Regions from separate parts of the Agrobacterium sp. K11 genome, predicted to be linked through region 4. Evidence: predicted binding sites of a transcription regulator. Region 4 holds the regulator's gene; each other region holds the start of a gene.
What was found. The regulator PhoB, encoded in region 4, activates phosphate uptake and scavenging genes when phosphate is short. The targets are predictions, from matches to a motif close to TGTCATNNANCTGTCAT.

Region 1 (4,485 bases), on a different contig from region 4:
TGCACTTCGCCCAAAGTCCCCGTATAGAAGGGGTCTGAGAAACCGGCTGTTTTCAGTACGTGATAGGGCAACAGCGCCGGGCTGATGGTGCCGATATTCTTGCGCACGCCTGTCTTCGAGGACCAGACGACGAGCGGCGTCTCGTGTTCCTTTTTCATGACTTCCAGCGGCGCGCGGCGGCTGGCCACCATGCCCGGCATGTAGCCGCTTTCCACGAATGTCTGGCCAAGCGGCGGCAGGTGATCGCCGAAGAGCACGATGATGGTTTCGCGCTCGCGCTTTTTTGCCCAGCGCATCAGCTTCAGAAGGGCGTCGTCGGCCTCCGCCACGCCCTGCGCATAGGTACCAAGCGCCTGCGATGCGGAAGCGGAAAGATCGCCCTCTACGCCGATGGTGTCGCTGGCATAACGGCCCGCCTCGTAAGGTCCGTGTCCCTGGAGGGTGACGGCGAAGAGGAAGAGCGGGTTGCGCGCATCGTCCGCGGCCACCATGATCTGGTCCATCAGCGCGTCGTCGGAGGCGAAGTTGCCGCGCTTTTCCATGGGCGGCAATGTCTCTTCCGAGCGGAACTCCTCGAAGCCGAAATTCCTGTAGACTTCCTTGCGGTTCCAGAACCATTCCTGAAACGGATGCATGGCGATGGCCGAATACCCTTCGCCACGGAAGAAGCTGGCAAGCGAGGGCACCGGGCGGCGGATATATTGCTGGTAGGGAATGCTGCCATAGGGCAGGAAGGCGTTGGAAAAGCCGGTCAGCGCCTCGAATTCCACATTCGCCGTCATGCCGCCGAATTCCGGCGAGAACACGTTGCCGGATTGCTTGGCGCGGATGTTGGGCATCGGATCGGCAGAGAGCTTCACGTTTTCAAGCCGTGTCGGATCCCAAAGCGATTCGCTCATCAACATGATGACATCAGGGTAATCGCCCGTGTTGGCGGCAAAGGCGGCGGGTTCCGAGGTCAGGTCTGCGATGCTGTTTTCGCCGTAACCCTGCGGCGCCGAGACGTTGGCCATGGGAATATTGAAGGCAAAGGCCATCAGGAAACCGTTATGGCGGTAATTCTCCTGTTGATCCCACATCATGGGGATGATGTTGAGACGATCGCGCACCCACGAATAATGCGAATAGTCCATGAGCGAGGCGAGGCCGGCCAGAAGCGGCAGCGCCAGCACAAGACCTGCGGCGCGTTCGCGCCAGCTCAAGCCCGGCGAATAACGCCGCGCCAGCAGCCACAGGGTGGAAAGGGCCGCAACCGTGGCGCAAAGGCCAAGGCCGACCAGCACGGCCGTCAGCGGCTGGGCTTTCAGCATGGTGGGCAGAAGCTCGAGGATCTGCCGGCCGAACAGCAGGTCGGAGGGATAAAGCGGATCGGAGAGATAGGTCTGTTTCTGCGCGGAAATCAGCCCTGTCAGCGCGCAAAGCGGCGCAACGGCGATGAGCGACAGGTAACGGCGGCCGAGGATGGAATCCAGCGCTACGAGCAGCAGCAGCACGGCGGCGATGGTGGTCATGCCGGGGCGGGCGGATGAGGTGAGGAAGGTGCCGACATCAACTAGCGAACCGCGGGCGATCCATTCCAGCGCGACGACAAGCACGACCGACGAAAACGTCAGATTGGCAAGCGTGTAGGCCTTGCCCGAAAGCTTGGAAAGGCTCCGCGTCCATGCAGGCGAAAAGACAAAATCAGCCTTTTCGGAAGCCGTTGTTTTTGGCGCCGAATTTCTCAAACTCATACTCCGGTATTACGAGGCAACACCGCGCAATTCGGGGAGGTGAATCGGGGCGTCGCAAAACTGTCATGTAACTGTCACATAAGCGCGATGAACGCGACATGAACTTTGCGGAGTGTGGCCGGTGCGGTGATAACCTTAGCGTGAATGCCGGTTGCGGCTTCATCCTATCAAGGTGGTGCGGCATGCAATTGCCGCGTTGCGGAGCGGGCACGGGCGCGGTATTGAAAAGCCATGAGCGACAGACACGACATCAAAAACCATCTTCGAATTGCCGTCGGGCAGTTCAATCCGACTGTTGGCGACGTGGCGGGCAATCTCGCCAGGGCGCGCGAAGCACGGGCCGATGCGGCGACGCAGGGTGCCGATCTCCTGCTTCTGACCGAGCTGTTCATATCCGGCTATCCGCCGGAAGACCTGGTATTGAAGCCGGCTTTTCTGAAAGCGTGCCTGAAGGCCGTGGAAGAACTGGCGGCGGAAACCGCCGATGGCGGGCCGGGCGTCGTCATCGGTTTTCCGCGTCAGGGCGAAACGGGCCGGCACAATTCGGTTGCGCTTCTGGATGGCGGCAAGATCATCGCGCTGCGTGACAAGATCGACCTGCCGAATTACGGCGAGTTCGATGAAAAGCGTGTTTTCGCCGAAGGTTCGATCTCCGGTCCTTATAATTTCCGCGGTGTCAGGATCGGCATTCCGATCTGCGAGGAAATCTGGAACGATATGGGTGTGTGCGAAACGCTTGCCGAAAGCGGGGCGGAAATCCTGTTGGTGCCGAATGGTTCGCCCTATTATCGCGGCAAGCTGGATGTGCGCCATCAGGTGGCGCTGAAGCAAGTAATCGAAAGCGGCTTGCCGCTGGTCTTCGCCAATCAGCTTGGCGGGCAGGACGAGCTGGTTTTCGACGGCGCGAGCTTCGGTTTCAATGCCGACAAGACCCTTGCCTTCCAGATGAGCCAGTTCGAGGCGACCCTTGCCGTCACCGATTGGAAACGCACCGCAGAAGGCTGGCGCTGCGAGAGCGGTCCTTTCTCGAAAATCCCTGAAGGCGAGGAGGCGGATTACCGCGCCTGCATGCTGGGCTTTCGCGATTACGTCAACAAGAACGGCTTCAAGAGCGTTGTTCTCGGCCTTTCCGGCGGTATCGATTCGGCGATCTGCGCTGCGCTCGCTGTTGATGCGCTGGGCGAAGAACGGGTGCGCTGCATCATGCTGCCCTATCGTTACACCTCCGAGGATTCGCTAAAGGACGCAGCCGATTGCGCCAGGGCGCTTGGCTGCCGTTACGATATCGTGCCCATTGCCGAACCGGTGGATGGGTTCCTTTCGGCGCTTTCGGAAATGTTCGAAGGCACGGAAGAAGGCATTACCGAAGAAAACCTGCAGAGCCGTACACGCGGCACCATTCTCATGGCCGTTTCCAACAAGTTCGGCTCGATGGTGGTGACAACAGGCAACAAGTCGGAAATGTCGGTGGGGTATGCGACGCTTTATGGCGACATGAATGGCGGTTTCAATCCCATCAAGGACCTCTACAAGATGCAGGTCTACGCCATCTCCAGCTGGCGCAATTCCCATGTGCCGCCGGGCGCGCTCGGGCCATCCGGCGAAGTGATCCCCGCCAATATCATCTCCAAGGCGCCATCCGCCGAATTGCGACCCAACCAGACAGACCAGGATTCGCTGCCGCCCTATCCGGTGCTGGACGATATTCTGGAGTGCCTGGTGGAAAAGGAAATGTCGGTCGAGGAAATCCTCGCGCGTGGCCATGATATCGCGACGGTGCACCGGATCGAGCATCTGCTCTATCTCGCCGAATACAAACGCCGCCAATCCGCGCCCGGGGTGAAGATCACCAAGAAGAACTTCGGCCGCGATCGCCGTTATCCGATTACCAACCGTTTCAGGGACAGGTAGTCGAAGGAGGGCATGGGGGAGCTTGCTGGACCCCGAATCTAGTTCGGGGTGACGGAGTGCGGATGCTGCGGCTTCGCCATATATCGATGGCGAAGAAGCATCCTTTTCCTCCAACGGCGCGGACACGCCGCGCCGTCTCCCTATCTCGTTAAATAACCTGCCCCACATCGATGCGGTTACCATCCGGGTCTTCGAAAACGAAGGCCCGCAGGCCATAATCCTTGTCCTGCAGACTTTTGATGATGCGAAGCCCGTGGCTTTTGCAAAGCGCGTGCAGCGCGCCGGCGTCGCTGACCAGCATATGCGCCACATTGAAGGGGGCCGGTTTGTGCGTCGACTGCAATGTCAGGTGCAACTCGGCATTACCTTGTTTCAGGATCATGAAACCGACAGGGTTGCCGTTTTCGAAGGTCTTTTCGAAGCCCAGCACACGGACATAAAAGTCATGGGCCTTCTCGATATTCTTGACAGGAAGCATTGCGGCGATCCGACCGAAGCGGATGCCGTGATCGGCGATGGTGTTCATCGCGGAACCTCGGATCTGGGAGAAACGGGCAGGGGAGCGGGCGGTGCCGGAACGCTGCTGTTTTTTCCTATTTGAATTTGCAGGGCGGTGCCTGCGGCAATAGGATCATAATCACGGCGGTGGCGGATGCAAACGGAATGTTTGTGCCATTCAACGCTCCACGCCAGACGATCGACAGGCCCGGGAGGCAGCATGCGCAGTTCCATCGAAATCTTCAACATCCGCACTCGGCAGATGCGGGTGGTCTGGCAGACGCCGGAGCTGTTCGAGGCTCCGAACTGGTCGCCGGACGGGAAATACCTGCTTCTGAACTGC
Region 2 (4,485 bases), on a different contig from region 4:
AGCGACATCGCCACGAAATACCAGCTCATCAAGGGCGGTCTCGGCTGGGGCGGTCTGCCCGCATCGATCGTGCGCAACGACCTGACCAATGGCAGCCTGAAGGCACTTGATCTCGAAGCTTATGAGCAGGGCGAATATCCGATCTTTGCGCTGCGCCGGGTGGATTCACCCGCCGGTCCCGCTGGCCAGTGGCTTGCCACGGCCTTTCAGCAGCGTCTGTCGGCATGCCCGAACCAGAAGGATTTCAACAGGATAATTGCCGGAGGCAAACAGCGGACTATTTCTGTCGCCGCCGAGTGATATGGGTTGACTGAGTGACCAATTGACGAAGGTGAATGGCCTGCCTTATACAGGAAACACGGTCAGCAGTTCACCGAGGCATCGCCGTCCCGCAAGGGAAGCTAAACCTGCATTTTGAAAGATTGACAGCACTTATCCCGTGCCTAGTCGGAAGCCGGCGATCAGCGACACCTCTTCGGAATGGCACTCGAGGGTAAGTCATGCCACGTTCGATCTTTTCCATTGATATCGCCGACCTCTCCACATTTGCCAAATCGCTACGCGAACAAATCGGCAGGCTGGACCGCCAGCCAAGCCATGTGGAGATGCTCAATCTCCTAAGCCGGGCTGCCGGGTTTCGCAACTTTCAGCATCTGCGCGCCGCGCGCACGCCACCCGTAGCAAGTGGCTCGCCGCCACCGCAGAGAGGACCGGAGACAATGCCTGTCAATGAGGGCAGGGTGCTGAAGACCGCGCGGACTTTCGATGCTGCCGGTAGATTGGTGCAGTGGCCGGCCCGCCGCTCCCAGCAGGAACTGTGCCTCTGGTATCTTTGGGCAAGAATACCAGCCGGTCGCAGTTTCTCAGAGCGCGAATTCAGCAGCTTTCTCGATGGTCTGCATCTGTTTGGAGATGCCGCGATGCTGCGGCGTGACATGGCGGGTCTCCGGCTCATCCGCCGTAACCGCGATGGCAGCGACTATCAACGCATCGAGCAGAAGCCACCGCCGGAACTGCCACTGCTGTTGCGTATCGTGAGTGACCGCAATTGAGTAAATGCCCTCCCGGCCGATGAAACGCCGGGAGGGCTGCAAGCTCTAGAGAACGAGGCGGAACTTTGCGAAACCTTCGGCGCCGTCGCCGGCATCCTCGATTTTTGCGCCCTTGATGTCAGCCGCGTAATTGCGACCCTTCGGGCCAGTCTCAAAGATGGCGGTCGTATTGGCAACTGGGGCGAAGGACCAGTTCGCATCCGCCGACGGGTTAATGGTGCCCTGATCGACGATATAGCGCACGATCACGTCACGGTTGGTGTCGGGCGCCACGAAGATCACCTTGTCGGCGGCGATATCGGGGAATTTTCCGCCGCCGCTTGCTCGGTAATTGTTGGTCGCCACCACAAATTTCTGCTCGGGGTCGATCGGCTTGCCGTCGAATTGCAGATTGACGATGCGGTTGCTGTCGGGATTGACGGCCTTGCCGTCCTTGTCGAACTTTGCCGGTTTGGAAATGTCGATCTGGTAGGTGACACCGTCGATGACGTCGAAATTATAGGACGGGAAATCCGCGTTTAGGAGCGGCGCATCCTTTGCGCCGGCCTCGACCGTGTTGAACATGCCGGCGGACATTTCCAGCCAGTTCTTCACCTGCGCACCGTTGATCAGCACCGCCTGCACCGTGTTGGGGTAGAGGTAGAGATCGGCGACGTTCTTGATGGCGATGTCACCGGCAGGGACATCGGTGTAATAATCCGCACCACCGCGACCGCCAGACTTGAAGGGCGCTGCTGCCGAAAGCACGGGCAGATCCTTATATTGCCCTTCCTTCAGCATGTCCTTGATGTACCACGTCTGGGCATTGGAGACGATCTGCACGGACGGGTCGTCGGCCACCAGCGCGAAGTAGGAATAGAGTGGCGCCGACGTCTTGCCGACCGGGCGACGCACATAGGCGAGCGCCGCTTCGTGATCTGCCTTGGCGGCTGCTATGACCTCCGGTTTGTCCGTGACATCTGCAACGACCTTGCGATTGTCGTCGCGGTGGTAGATCGGCCGGGCCTCGGAGGTGAAATCGACGATCTTCCAGCTTTTGCCGTCCTTTTCGAGCAGAAGGTCAATGAGGCCCATATGCGAGCCCCAGAAACCGGCCATCACGGCCGGCTTGCCCATCAGCGTACCCTTGACCGCATCCGCACCCTCGATGCCGTCCCATGTCTTCGGACCGGGGAAGACCAGATGCTGGTGACCAGTGAAGATGGCGTCAATGCCTTCCACGCCCGCCAGATAAAGCGAGGCGTTTTCCATGCGATCGGTCTGGCCCTTGCCATCGATGCCGGAATGGGAAAGCGCGATGACGATATCGGCACCTTCTTCCTTCATGACCGGAACCCAGGCTTTAGCCGCCTCGACGATATCGCGCGTCTGGGCCTTGCCCTCCAGATTCTTGGAATCCCACATCATGATCTGCGGCGGCACGAAACCGATGATACCGACCTTGACCGGGCTGGTTACGCCTGCACCATCGCGGATCTGTTTCTCAAGGATGACGTAAGGCTTGAAGAACAGCTCATCCTGCTTGGGATCGGAAGCCAGCTGACCCTTGGTGAGGTTGGCGCAGACATAAGGGAAACCGGCGCCCGCCAGCGTATTGGACATATAGTCGAGGCCGTAATTGAATTCGTGGTTGCCAAGCGTGCCACAATCATAGCCAAGGACATTCATGGCGTTGATGACGGGATGCTTGTCGCCGGCCTTCATGCCGCGCTCATAGGCGATGTAATCGCCGAGCGGATTGCCCTGCAGGAAGTCGCCATTATCCACCAGCATCGAGTTTCCGGCCTCGGCACGGATGGCGCCGATGATCGAAGCGGTGCGCGCCAGACCCATCGTGTCGTTCGGTTTGTCGGCGTAATAATCATAGGGAAAGACGTGAACGTGGATGTCAGTCGTTTCCATGATGCGCAGATGCGCCTGGTTGGCTGCGGCGCGCGCGGCGAAGGGATGCAACAGCACCAGAGCCGAAGAGGCGGCGATGCCACCCAGAAGCGAACGGCGAGTGATGGGGTGGAGAGCGAGAAGCGACGACATGGGAACTCCTTCGTATGAAGCTTGCTCTGTCAGGAAAACGACAAGGTAGAAGCAATCCCCGAGGAGTCCATCATCAAAATGACAAGCCCGTGACGGACGGGCCAGTTTTCAACCGTTTGATAAATTTTTTGTCACAAGGTGGCCGCGCGCGCATGGTGCGCTTCGGGAATGCGCTTTGTCCGGCCTGCGCATTCCCCTTGTCGGAAACGTCTGCTTAGCGGGCGAGAGTCGGTTTTACTTCTTCGTGGAAGAAGCGGAAATAAGACGACAGCTGTGCCAGCGTGTTGGTGGAAAGTTTGAGTTGCAGGCCGAGCCGGTTCATGTGCTGCCATTGCACGACACCCTCGATGAAACCCAGATCTTCACTCTGCACCTTCACCCGGCTTCCCTTGGCGGCAGCGAAAGGTCCGTCCAGTTCGAGCGCCATGCCGGTGGCGGACAGGTCCACCACGCGGCCTCGGGTCGACTGGCTGAAATAGTGCACGGTCGCGTAGATCCGGGTCTTGCTACGGGTCGCAGTGCGGGTCGCCATATTGAGGTTGTTTGTCATTTCGCTACTCAAATCAATTGTTTCCGATGCTTGCATCATGACGTAGAAAGTTTGAGAGCCGTTTAGCCGTTTGCTTAAAATTGCAAGTAATCGCGCGATTATGCTGTGTCGATACGGCACTGGTAGCAATTGTTGCGGGCGGAGCGCACATGCACATAAGCGACGTCTGCCCGCTCCAGAAGATGTGCTGCGCGTGAAAGGATTTCGTCCGTCGCCGTCACCGCGCCGGTGCCGTAGACGATGCGGTCGTCAGTGCCATAACCGCGAACGATATAATCGGGGCTGTTGAGCATCGGGGGAAGGGCATCCGTCTGCGGATAGTGCTCACAGGCCTCAGCGTGAAGAAAGACTGGCCCCGTTTCCGCATAGGGCTGGAGCGAAGGGAAGGGCCGGTAGGCGAGGATCAGCATTCCTTCGCCTTCATTAATCTGGGAAAGGCAATGGCGGCACGGCATGCCGCCTGGAGAAACGGCCTTTTCCGGCGGGTTGCCATAGGCGTCGGCGGCTCCCGCCCGGAAAGCCTCAGCTTCCTTAGCCGGCATTGCTGTAAAGACGAGATCGGTCATGGCGAGGTCCTTCTGTTGGGATCGGCGTTGCTTCTTTGCAGCTATGATCCCGAAACAGACCTCTATCCACCCGATTCTTGACGGGTGATGCAACCAGCCCATTGCGTGACTCGTTAGCATCGGGAATCAGTGGCGCTCCTCGATCCCGGAAGGTCTGATTTTATGTTCCGTCGTTTTCTGGCCGCCGTTCCGCTGGCTTTCGTTTCTTTGACGGTTCCGATCGACACGCAGGCGCAGGTCGCCTCCGGTCTCGATGGCCTGTCCGACGATCAGCTCCAGCAGG
Region 3 (4,485 bases), on a different contig from region 4:
AAGAGCGAACGCTTTCCTGCTTGCCGATGATCTGGTTCACGTCGCGCAGGTGCCGGTCGTAGCGGCCTTCCAGACCGCAGATCAGCGCATCCGCCTCACCACGCTTCACCGACAGCGCGCCGATGACCGTGGAGTTGGTGCGCACGATGGTGCGGGCCGCCTCCGGGTTGATGCCGGCGCGGCCGACCAGGGCGAAATAATCATCGACGTAGTCGCGGTAACGCGGATCGTCTTCGGGATTGACCACCGCAAAATCGGTATTCGGGCGGATACGCAGGCCGAAGCGCTTCAGGCGCGTTTCGATGATCTGCGGGCGACCGATGAGGATCGGGATGCCGGTGCCTTCTTCCAGAAGCACCTGTGCGGCGCGCAGCACGCGCTCGTCTTCGCCTTCAGCAAAGATGATGCGCTTCTTTTCGGCAACCTTGGCGGCGTTGAAGACCGGTTTCATGATGAAGCCGGAACGCCAGACGAAGCGGTTGAGCTGGTCGAGATAGGCTTCGAAATCGCTGATTGGCCGGGCGGCGACGCCGCTTGCGGCGGCAGCACGGGCAACGGCCGGTGCGATGCGCAGGATGAGACGCGGATCGAAAGGCGAGGGAATGAGGTAGTTCGGGCCGAAGATCGGCGTTTCGCCGCTATAGGCCTTGGCGGCGACTTCCGAGACTTCCTCGCGGGCAAGCTCGGCGATGGCCTGCACGGCGGCCATCTTCATTTCCTCGTTGATCGTGGTTGCGCCGCAATCCAGCGCGCCGCGGAAGATATAGGGGAAGCACAGCACGTTGTTGACCTGGTTCGGGAAGTCCGAACGGCCGGTGCAGATCATCGCATCCGGGCGGGCAGCACGGGCCACTTCCGGCATGATTTCCGGATTGGGGTTGGCAAGTGCCAGGATCAGCGGATTTTCCGCCATGCGCTCCAGAAGTTCCGGCTTCAGCACGCCTGCCGCCGAAAGACCGAGGAAGACATCGGCGCCGTCGATCGAGTCGGCCAGAACCCGCTTGTCGGTCTTTTGCGCGTAAACTTCCTTCCACTCGTCCATCAGCGAGTTGCGGCCGTCATAAACGAGACCCTCGATATCGTGGACCCAGATGTTTTCTTTCTTTGCGCCCATGGCGACAAGCAGATTGAGGCAGGCAAGGGCTGCCGCACCGGCGCCTGACGCAACGATCTTGACGCTCGAAAGCGATTTTCCGGCCAGTTCCAGCGCGTTGGTGACGGCGGCGGCGACGATGATCGCCGTTCCGTGCTGATCGTCGTGGAAGACCGGGATGTTCATCTTCTCGCGCAGCTGGCGCTCCACCTCGAAACATTCGGGCGCCTTGATGTCTTCAAGGTTGATGCCGCCGAAGGTGGGTTCCAGCGCTGCGATGGTGGAGACCATGTCGTTGATGCCGGGCGCATCGATCTCGATATCGAAAACGTCGATGCCGGCGAATTTCTTGAAGAGGACGGCCTTGCCCTCCATAACAGGCTTGGACGCAAGCGGGCCGATATTTCCAAGGCCAAGCACTGCCGTACCGTTGGAAATCACTGCAACGAGATTGGCGCGGGCGGTATATTCCGCTGCCATTTCCGGATTTTCATGGATGGCGAGGCAGGGGGCGGCGACACCCGGCGAGTAGGCAAGCGCCAGATCGCGCTGGTTGCCAAGGGGCTTGGTGGCCTGGATTTCCAGCTTGCCGGGGCGCGGGTAGCGGTGGAAAAAGAGCGCCTGTTCCTCGATGTCGGCCTTTGCCGTGTTGGCGGGCGTGTTGTTCTTATCGTGAGAGGTCATGTCTTCCACCGTCATGTCTGGTTCAATTCCGGCCCTCTGAATACAACAAACTTTCCCGTGGTACAGCCGTTATTTGCCGCCCCCTTATGCAAATGCGGGCATGGCTTATTCGCGTTTTCGTGATGCCATCAGTCATATTCCATACAAAAACCGGCCATTGTCATGTTGCTGCAACACGAGTCTGGTTCTGAGAGGGAAGAAAGCCGCAGGGACGCAACCGAACAAGGGGATTAAATCCGTGGCCGGTCAAATTGAAACCAGACAGTTCAGAACGCTTTTCATTTCGGATGTCCATCTCGGTTCCAAGGCGGCCAAGACGGATTTTTTGCTCGACTTCCTGAAACATCACGAGGCCGATACGATCATTCTGGTCGGTGACATCATCGACGGCTGGCGCCTGCGCCGCAGCTGGTACTGGCCGCAGGGCTGCAACGACGTGGTGCAGAAGTTGTTGCGCAAGGCCCGCAAGGGAACACGTATCGTTTATATTCCCGGCAACCACGATGAATTCCTGCGCGAGTTTCCGGGCATGCATTTCGGCGGTATCGAAGTGGCCGAGCGCATGATCCACGAGGCGGCAGACGGCAAGAAATATCTCATCATCCATGGCGACGAGTTCGACGTGGTGGTGCGCAATGCCCGCCTTCTCGCCTATCTCGGTGACTGGGCCTACGACGCGGCGATTGCGATTAACATCGTCCTTGCTGCGGTGCGCCGCCGCATCGGCCTGCCTTACTGGTCGTTCTCGGCCTGGGCGAAATTGCAGGTCAAACACGCCGTCAACTTCATCGGCGAGTTCCAGCGCGTAGTGGCCGACGAGGCGCGCCGCAACAATGTGGATGGTGTGATCTGTGGCCATATCCACCACGCCGTGATGGAAGACATGGACGGCATCCGCTACATCAACACCGGCGACTGGGTGGAAAGCTGCACTGCGATTGCCGAAAATGCCGATGGCACTTTCGAGCTGATCACCTGGATGCAGACGAGCGATGTCCCTTCGCAGACATCGGACGAGATGGAGCCGGTGGATATTCCAGGTCTGATTGGCAAGCACGCGGCCTGATTGGGGTTGTTTCAACAGGCAGGGCGATCCCTAAGCGCGGGATGGTTCAGCTCTCTGTCGTCATCCTTGGGCTTGTCCCAAGGATTTGCAACCGATTGATTTCGCGCGACGTGGATAGATCCTCGGGACAAGCCCGAGGATGACGCCGAGTGTGAGGCAAGGCTGGTCATACAGTTTACGTGATACTGCAAAGACTATTGCGATGTGCGGCGTAGTGCTTTCACACGAAACCCGAACGAGGGCTCTTATCCCCACAACTCCGGCTGCGGCGGATAAACCAGCGAACCCTCGTAAACGAGGCCCGGCTGCCGGTCCTGCCTGAGAATCAGCGGGCCGTCGAGATCGGAGAAGGCGGCTCCCTGAGCGGCCAGAACGGCGGGAGCCATGCCGAGCGAGGTGCCGAGCATGCAGCCGACCATGATGATGAAGCCTAGCCGCTCCGCCTCTGCCTTCATGACAAGTGCTTCCGTGAGACCGCCAGTCTTGTCCAGCTTGATGTTGATCGCATCGTAACGGTCGCGCAGGTCTGCGAGGTCCTTGGTGGAATGCACGCTTTCATCGGCGCAGATGGGGACCGGGTGGTCGATGCGGGCCAGGATGGCGTCCTTGCCGGCGGGAAGCGGCTGTTCGATGAGCGCGATGTTCAGTTCCGCTGCGAGTTTCAGATAATATTCGATATTATCGTCGTTCCAGCCCTCATTGGCGTCGATGATGATGCGCGCGTCAGGTGCTGCGGTGCGCACGGCCCGCAGGCGCGCCTCGTCATCCGCCGTTCCTGTCTTGATCTTCAGCAGCGGGCGGCCAGCGTTTTCCGCCGTTTTCGCCGCCATGGTCTCGGGATCGGCAAGCGAGATGGTATAGGCGGTAAGGAGCGGTTTTGCCGCGTGTCCGAGACTATGTTCGGCAGCACTTTTGCCACTCATCTTGGCTTCGAGGTCCCATAGTGCGCAATCCACTGCATTGCGGGCGGCGCCGGGTTTCATCACCTGCTGCAATTCATGCCGTGTCAGGCCGCCGGCAATCTGCTCAGCCATCGCTTCGATATCGGCGATAACGCCTTCGATGCTTTCACCATAACGCGGGTAGGGCACACATTCACCTCTGCCGGTAAAGGAACCATCGCGGATGGTGCACGTTACGACATCCGCATGTGTGCGAGTGCCGCGTGAAATAGTGAAGCTGCCAGCAACGGCGAAACGTTCTGTTGTGGCTTGAAGGTAACGGGGCATGTTTTTTCACTTCCTGACAGGCGTTAAAAGACACATGACGCCAAATTTATCGCGAATTGTCGGCTGTCACTGTGGCTTGCCGAAGGCCAAACCGTTATGAAACCTTTAAGAATCTCGTGACGGCTGCACTCGCTCGGAGCATTATGCAAGAACAGGATATACGGCAACAGGCGAACCCGGCCGCAATCACCGAAGACGACGCCGTCTCCGGCGGCGGCCAGCGGTATGCCTTGAGCGGTTCCTGGCGCAACAGCAATCTTTCCGGCATTTTTGCACGCCTCGAAAACATCGAGAAAAGCGGCCCTGCCGGTCCGGTGGAGATCGATCTTTCCTCGGTGGAGGCAATCGACACGACCGGCGCCTGGGTCATCCGGCGATTGCGCGAAGATATGGAAGCGAAGGGCGTTACCGTC
Region 4 (4,485 bases):
TGCGCGCATCATCAAGAATTGTCCGCAGATCCTCCGACCCGACGGCCGAGAGGTCCAGAAAATGTTTTGGTGAACCCATTCTAATCTGTCCCATGCTTGCGAGCCCCCTGAAGAGAGGCCCGCTCTTGATTTTTTCAGGCGCTTTTTGCCTGTTTCGCAACCGTCAGGGAAGCGGCAGCCGCGTCGATACGTGCAAGACCCTCACGGGCCTCTTCCGCCGTGGTGACGAGCGGCGGCAGAAGACGGATGACATTGTCGCCCGCAGGCACGCCAAGCAGATGCTCTGCGCGCATGGCCTGCAGCAATTCGCCCGAAGGAATCTTCGCCTTGATGCCCAGAAGCAGGCCTTCGCCGCGAATTTCGTCGATCACGTCAGGATAACGGTCCTTGAGCGAGGCCAGACCCTGCCGGAAGACCAGCGCGACGTCACGGACCTTCTCGAGAAAACCTTCGGAGAGAACGACGTCAAGCACGGCATTGCCGACTGCCATGGCCAGCGGGTTGCCGCCATAGGTGGTGCCATGTACGCCCGCCGTCATGCCGGAAGCGGCATCTGCCGTGGCAAGGCATGCGCCGAGCGGGAAACCGCCACCGATACCCTTGGCGACCGCCATGATATCGGGCGCAACACCGGTATGTTCATAAGCAAACAGCTTGCCTGTGCGGCCGACACCCGTCTGGACCTCATCGAAAATCAGCAGCAGGCCGTGCTCGTCGCACAATCCGCGCAGAATTTGCAGGAATTCCTTGCTGGGCGAGCGAATGCCGCCCTCGCCCTGGATGGGCTCGATCAGAAGTGCTGCAGTCTCAGCCGTGATGACGGCCTTGAGGGCATCGACATCACCGAACGGAACCTGATCGAAACCTTCGACCTTGGGACCGAAACCTTCGAGGTATTTCTGCTGGCCACCCGCGGCGATCGTCGCCAGTGTACGGCCATGGAAAGCGCCTTCGAAGGACACGATGCGGAACTTCTCCGGATGGCCCTTGGTATAGTGATAACGGCGGGCGGTCTTGATGGCGCATTCCAGGGCTTCCGCGCCTGAATTTGTGAAGAATACCTTGTCCGCGAAAGTCGCTTCCGTCAGGCGCCTGGCGAGTTTTTCCTGTCCCGGTACTTCATAAAGGTTCGAGACGTGCCAGACCTTCTCGGCCTGCGTCTTGATCGCATCAACGAGGTGAGGATGGGCGTGGCCCAGCGAGTTGACAGCAACACCGGCCGCAAAATCCAGATATCGCTCGCCGCTTTCCGTGAACAGCCATACACCCTCACCGCGCTCGAAGCGCAAGGGGGCTCTTGAAAACGTATCAAACAATGGCGCGCCGGCTTCGGCCATGGCTGTATCACTCCTTGCGCAGATGCGCTGTCAAACTGTTGTCAATAGGCTTGCGGGGTTATCCCTCGCCTGAAAATCAAAATGCCGCCTTGCGGCGGCAGGGGCACTATTGTCACTTCGTTTGCCGATGTCAACAAAAGTCAGCGTTTCCCGGGCTTCTCAAGCACTAGTATGCGGCGGCGGGCCAGCCCCAAGGTGTTGCCTTTCAGACTCAATACGCCAGCAAGTTGGGGAAAACCGGAAAATCGATTCCAGATGATTCCCGCGACTCTTGCCACGGAGTCGGGCTGGCACTAGGTTAATCGCTAATTACTAGACTGCATTGCGGCGGAACTAGTCACCGAAAATCAGGCGGAAACCACGCTTGCGGCATGCGCGCGAGACGGAGAGGGATTCTGCCGAAAATACACGCGACAAGCGGAGAAGCGGCATGAACTGGACAGACGAACGAGTCGAAAAGCTCAAGAAATTGTGGTCCGAGGGCCTTAGCGCCAGCCAGATTGCAGCGCAGCTGGGCGGCGTCAGCCGTAATGCCGTGATCGGCAAGGTCCATCGTCTCAATCTGCCGGGACGCGTCAAGGCTGGCGGTCCAGTGACTTCGGCACGCTCCGCGCCGAAGCGCACCGCTGCCCCTGCCCCGCGTGCGACGACTTTCGCAGGTCGCGTCAACGCGGCACCGGCACGCATCCTCACCCGTTCGAACGCGGCAACGGCGCTGCACGAGGAGATCGATATCGAGACCGCGCAGGTTCTCGATTACGTTCCTTCCAAGAACGTTGTCACGCCGATTTCCCGTCGCCTGACGCTGACGGAACTGACCGAGCGCACCTGCAAATGGCCGGTTGGCGATCCGCTGAAGGACGACTTCCATTTCTGCGGTTGTGAAGCGCTGGAATCTTCGCCCTATTGCAAGTTCCATGCGAAACTCGCCTACCAGCCGGTGAGCGAGCGCCGCAAGGCTTGAGTGTTGCGGCACGCATTCAGCACTCAAAAATTACGGGCCTTCGGGCCCGTTTTTTTATGACAAAAATAAAGCCGCTTTCTGGGCGGCTTGATGGCAGGCCTCACCCTTTCCCCTTACTATCGGGCGTGACCCTTCAATCCGGATTTCAACGCGCCGCCGATCTCCTCCGGTCAAAACGGACAATGGCATCGAGTTTGGCGGATATTCATATTGAAAAAGCCCGAAATCGTTTCAGATTTCGGGCTTCCTGATTTTTTGGTGCACTACTTCGCCAGCGAAACTATCTGGTTCCGCATCGCTCAGGCTTCCATCGAATATCCCGCACCACGCACCGTGCGGATGACATCCTGCATGTGCGAGAAATTCAGGGCCTTGCGCAGACGTCCGACATGCACATCGACAGTACGCTCGTCGACATAGATATCATGACCCCAGACGCCATCCAGCAATTGCGAGCGGGAAAACACCCGACCCGGCGACGTCATCAGGAATTCCAGCAAGCGGAATTCCGTCGGGCCGAGGCGCACTTCGCGGCTTTTGCGGTGAACGCGATGGGTCTCGCGGTCCAGTTCGATATCGCCGCATTTGAGCACCGACGACAGAACCTCCGGACGGGCCCGGCGCAACATGGCCTTGACCCGGGCCATGAGTTCCGGCGTCGAGAACGGCTTGACGACATAATCGTCAGCGCCGGTAGCGAGACCGCGAACCCGTTCGCTCTCTTCGCCACGCGCCGTCAGCATGATGATGGGCAGGCGTTCTGTTTCCGGCCGCATTCTCAAGCGCCGGCACAGTTCGATACCGGAGACACCGGGCAACATCCAGTCCAGGATGAGAAGATCCGGAATGCGCTCCTGCAGCCTGATTTCCGCCTCATCGCCACGGGGTATCGTGTCGACGTCGTATCCCTCAGCCTCGAGATTGTAACGAAGCAGGACGCTCAGCGCTTCCTCGTCTTCCACAACTGCAATCTTGGGCACCATATGCTGAACTCCGCAAGCTTCTGCTTGTCTGTTACTCGGTCACCGAACCAAGCGTGTTGGAACTGTCGTCCTTCGGACGCTCGCCCTCCGGCTGGCTGCCAGTGGTCATGTAATAGATCGTCTCTGCGATATTCGTCGCATGATCGCCGATACGCTCGATGTTCTTGGCGCAGAACAGAAGATGCGTGCAGGTGGTGATGTTGCGCGGGTCTTCCATCATGTAGGTCAGAAGCTCCCGGAAGAGCGACGTGTACATGGCATCGATTTCCTCGTCGCGTTCACGGATCGCATTGGCCTTTTCGGCGGAACGCGTGGAATAGACGTCGAGGACTTCCTTGAGCTGCACCAGCGCCAGGTCGGACAGATGCTCGATGCCGCGGGCGAGCTTGCGCGGAACGCCGGTGCCGGCGACAGCGATAACGCGCTTGGCCGTGTTCTTGCCAAGATCGCCGACGCGTTCGAGATCGGCGGCGATACGCAGGGTGCCGATGATCTCGCGAAGGTCTGCCGCCATCGGCTGACGCTTGGCGATGGTTACAATCGCCTTGTCGCCGATTTCGCGCTCAGCATGGTCGAGAATGGTATCGTCCGAAATGACTTTCTGCGCGAGCGCAGCATCAGAATTGACGAGTGCGCGCACGGCGTCACCGCACATCTGCTCGGCAAGACCGCCCATTTCGGCGATGCGGCGCGTCAGAAACTTCAGTTCGTCGTCATAGGCAGACAGGATATGCGAATGGGTCGTTGTCTGTGTCATGGTCTATTCCTCCGGCTTGGCCTGCATGCGCGTGCCCAACAGCGGGGCACGGCAGAGGCACCAGTCTTGTACGGTTACGATAAAGCACCGGCCGGGGATCAGCCGAAGCGGCCCATGATGTAGTCCTGCGTGCGCTGGTCGTCCGGATTGGTGAACATCTTGTCGGTTTCGTTTTCTTCGACAAGATGACCAAGATGGAACATGGCCGTACGCTGGGAAACGCGCGCCGCCTGCTGCATGGAGTGCGTGACGATGACGATGGTGTAGTTGGTGCGCAGTTCGTGGATGAGTTCCTCGACCTTCGCAGTCGCGATCGGATCCAACGCCGAGCACGGCTCGTCCATCAGGATCACTTCCGGGCTAACGGCAACCGCGCGTGCGATGCACAGACGCTGCTGCTGGCCACCGGAGAGACCCGTGCCGGATTCCAGCAAACGATCCTTC

Region 1: AC5SEO_RS20560 (LTA synthase family protein) is a predicted target of PhoB. The motif match lies at 1,795-1,811, and genes of this name have one in related genera.
Region 2: AC5SEO_RS14060 (bifunctional 2',3'-cyclic-nucleotide 2'-phosphodiesterase/3'-nucleotidase) is a predicted target of PhoB. The motif match lies at 3,165-3,181, and genes of this name have one in related genera.
Region 3: AC5SEO_RS20595 (UDP-2,3-diacylglucosamine diphosphatase) is a predicted target of PhoB. The motif match lies at 1,936-1,952, and genes of this name have one in related genera.

The regions. Positions count from the first base shown of each region.
Region 1 covers NZ_JCAHRB010000011.1:146,579-151,063, forward strand. Annotated here, with positions in the region: gene AC5SEO_RS20560 (LTA synthase family protein) at 1-1,733, opposite strand, end outside; gene AC5SEO_RS20565 (NAD+ synthase) at 1,965-3,644, shown strand; gene AC5SEO_RS20570 (VOC family protein) at 3,793-4,170, opposite strand; gene AC5SEO_RS20575 (TolB family protein) at 4,363-4,485, shown strand, end outside.
Region 2 covers NZ_JCAHRB010000007.1:52,581-57,065, reverse strand. Annotated here, with positions in the region: gene AC5SEO_RS14070 (LysR family transcriptional regulator) at 1-300, shown strand, start outside; gene AC5SEO_RS14065 (DUF2087 domain-containing protein) at 501-1,052, shown strand; gene AC5SEO_RS14060 (bifunctional 2',3'-cyclic-nucleotide 2'-phosphodiesterase/3'-nucleotidase) at 1,098-3,086, opposite strand; gene AC5SEO_RS14055 (PilZ domain-containing protein) at 3,301-3,636, opposite strand; gene AC5SEO_RS14050 (DUF1203 domain-containing protein) at 3,735-4,202, opposite strand; gene AC5SEO_RS14045 (DUF4344 domain-containing metallopeptidase) at 4,365-4,485, shown strand, end outside.
Region 3 covers NZ_JCAHRB010000011.1:154,745-159,229, forward strand. Annotated here, with positions in the region: gene AC5SEO_RS20590 (NADP-dependent malic enzyme) at 1-1,777, opposite strand, end outside; gene AC5SEO_RS20595 (UDP-2,3-diacylglucosamine diphosphatase) at 2,007-2,843, shown strand; gene dgcA (N-acetyl-D-Glu racemase DgcA) at 3,089-4,072, opposite strand; gene AC5SEO_RS20605 (ABC transporter permease) at 4,216-4,485, shown strand, end outside.
Region 4 covers NZ_JCAHRB010000003.1:551,650-556,134, forward strand. Annotated here, with positions in the region: gene argF (ornithine carbamoyltransferase) at 1-79, opposite strand, end outside; gene AC5SEO_RS07875 (aspartate aminotransferase family protein) at 135-1,337, opposite strand; gene AC5SEO_RS07880 (GcrA family cell cycle regulator) at 1,768-2,301, shown strand; gene phoB (phosphate regulon transcriptional regulator PhoB) at 2,601-3,284, opposite strand; gene phoU (phosphate signaling complex protein PhoU) at 3,316-4,041, opposite strand; gene pstB (phosphate ABC transporter ATP-binding protein PstB) at 4,140-4,485, opposite strand, start outside.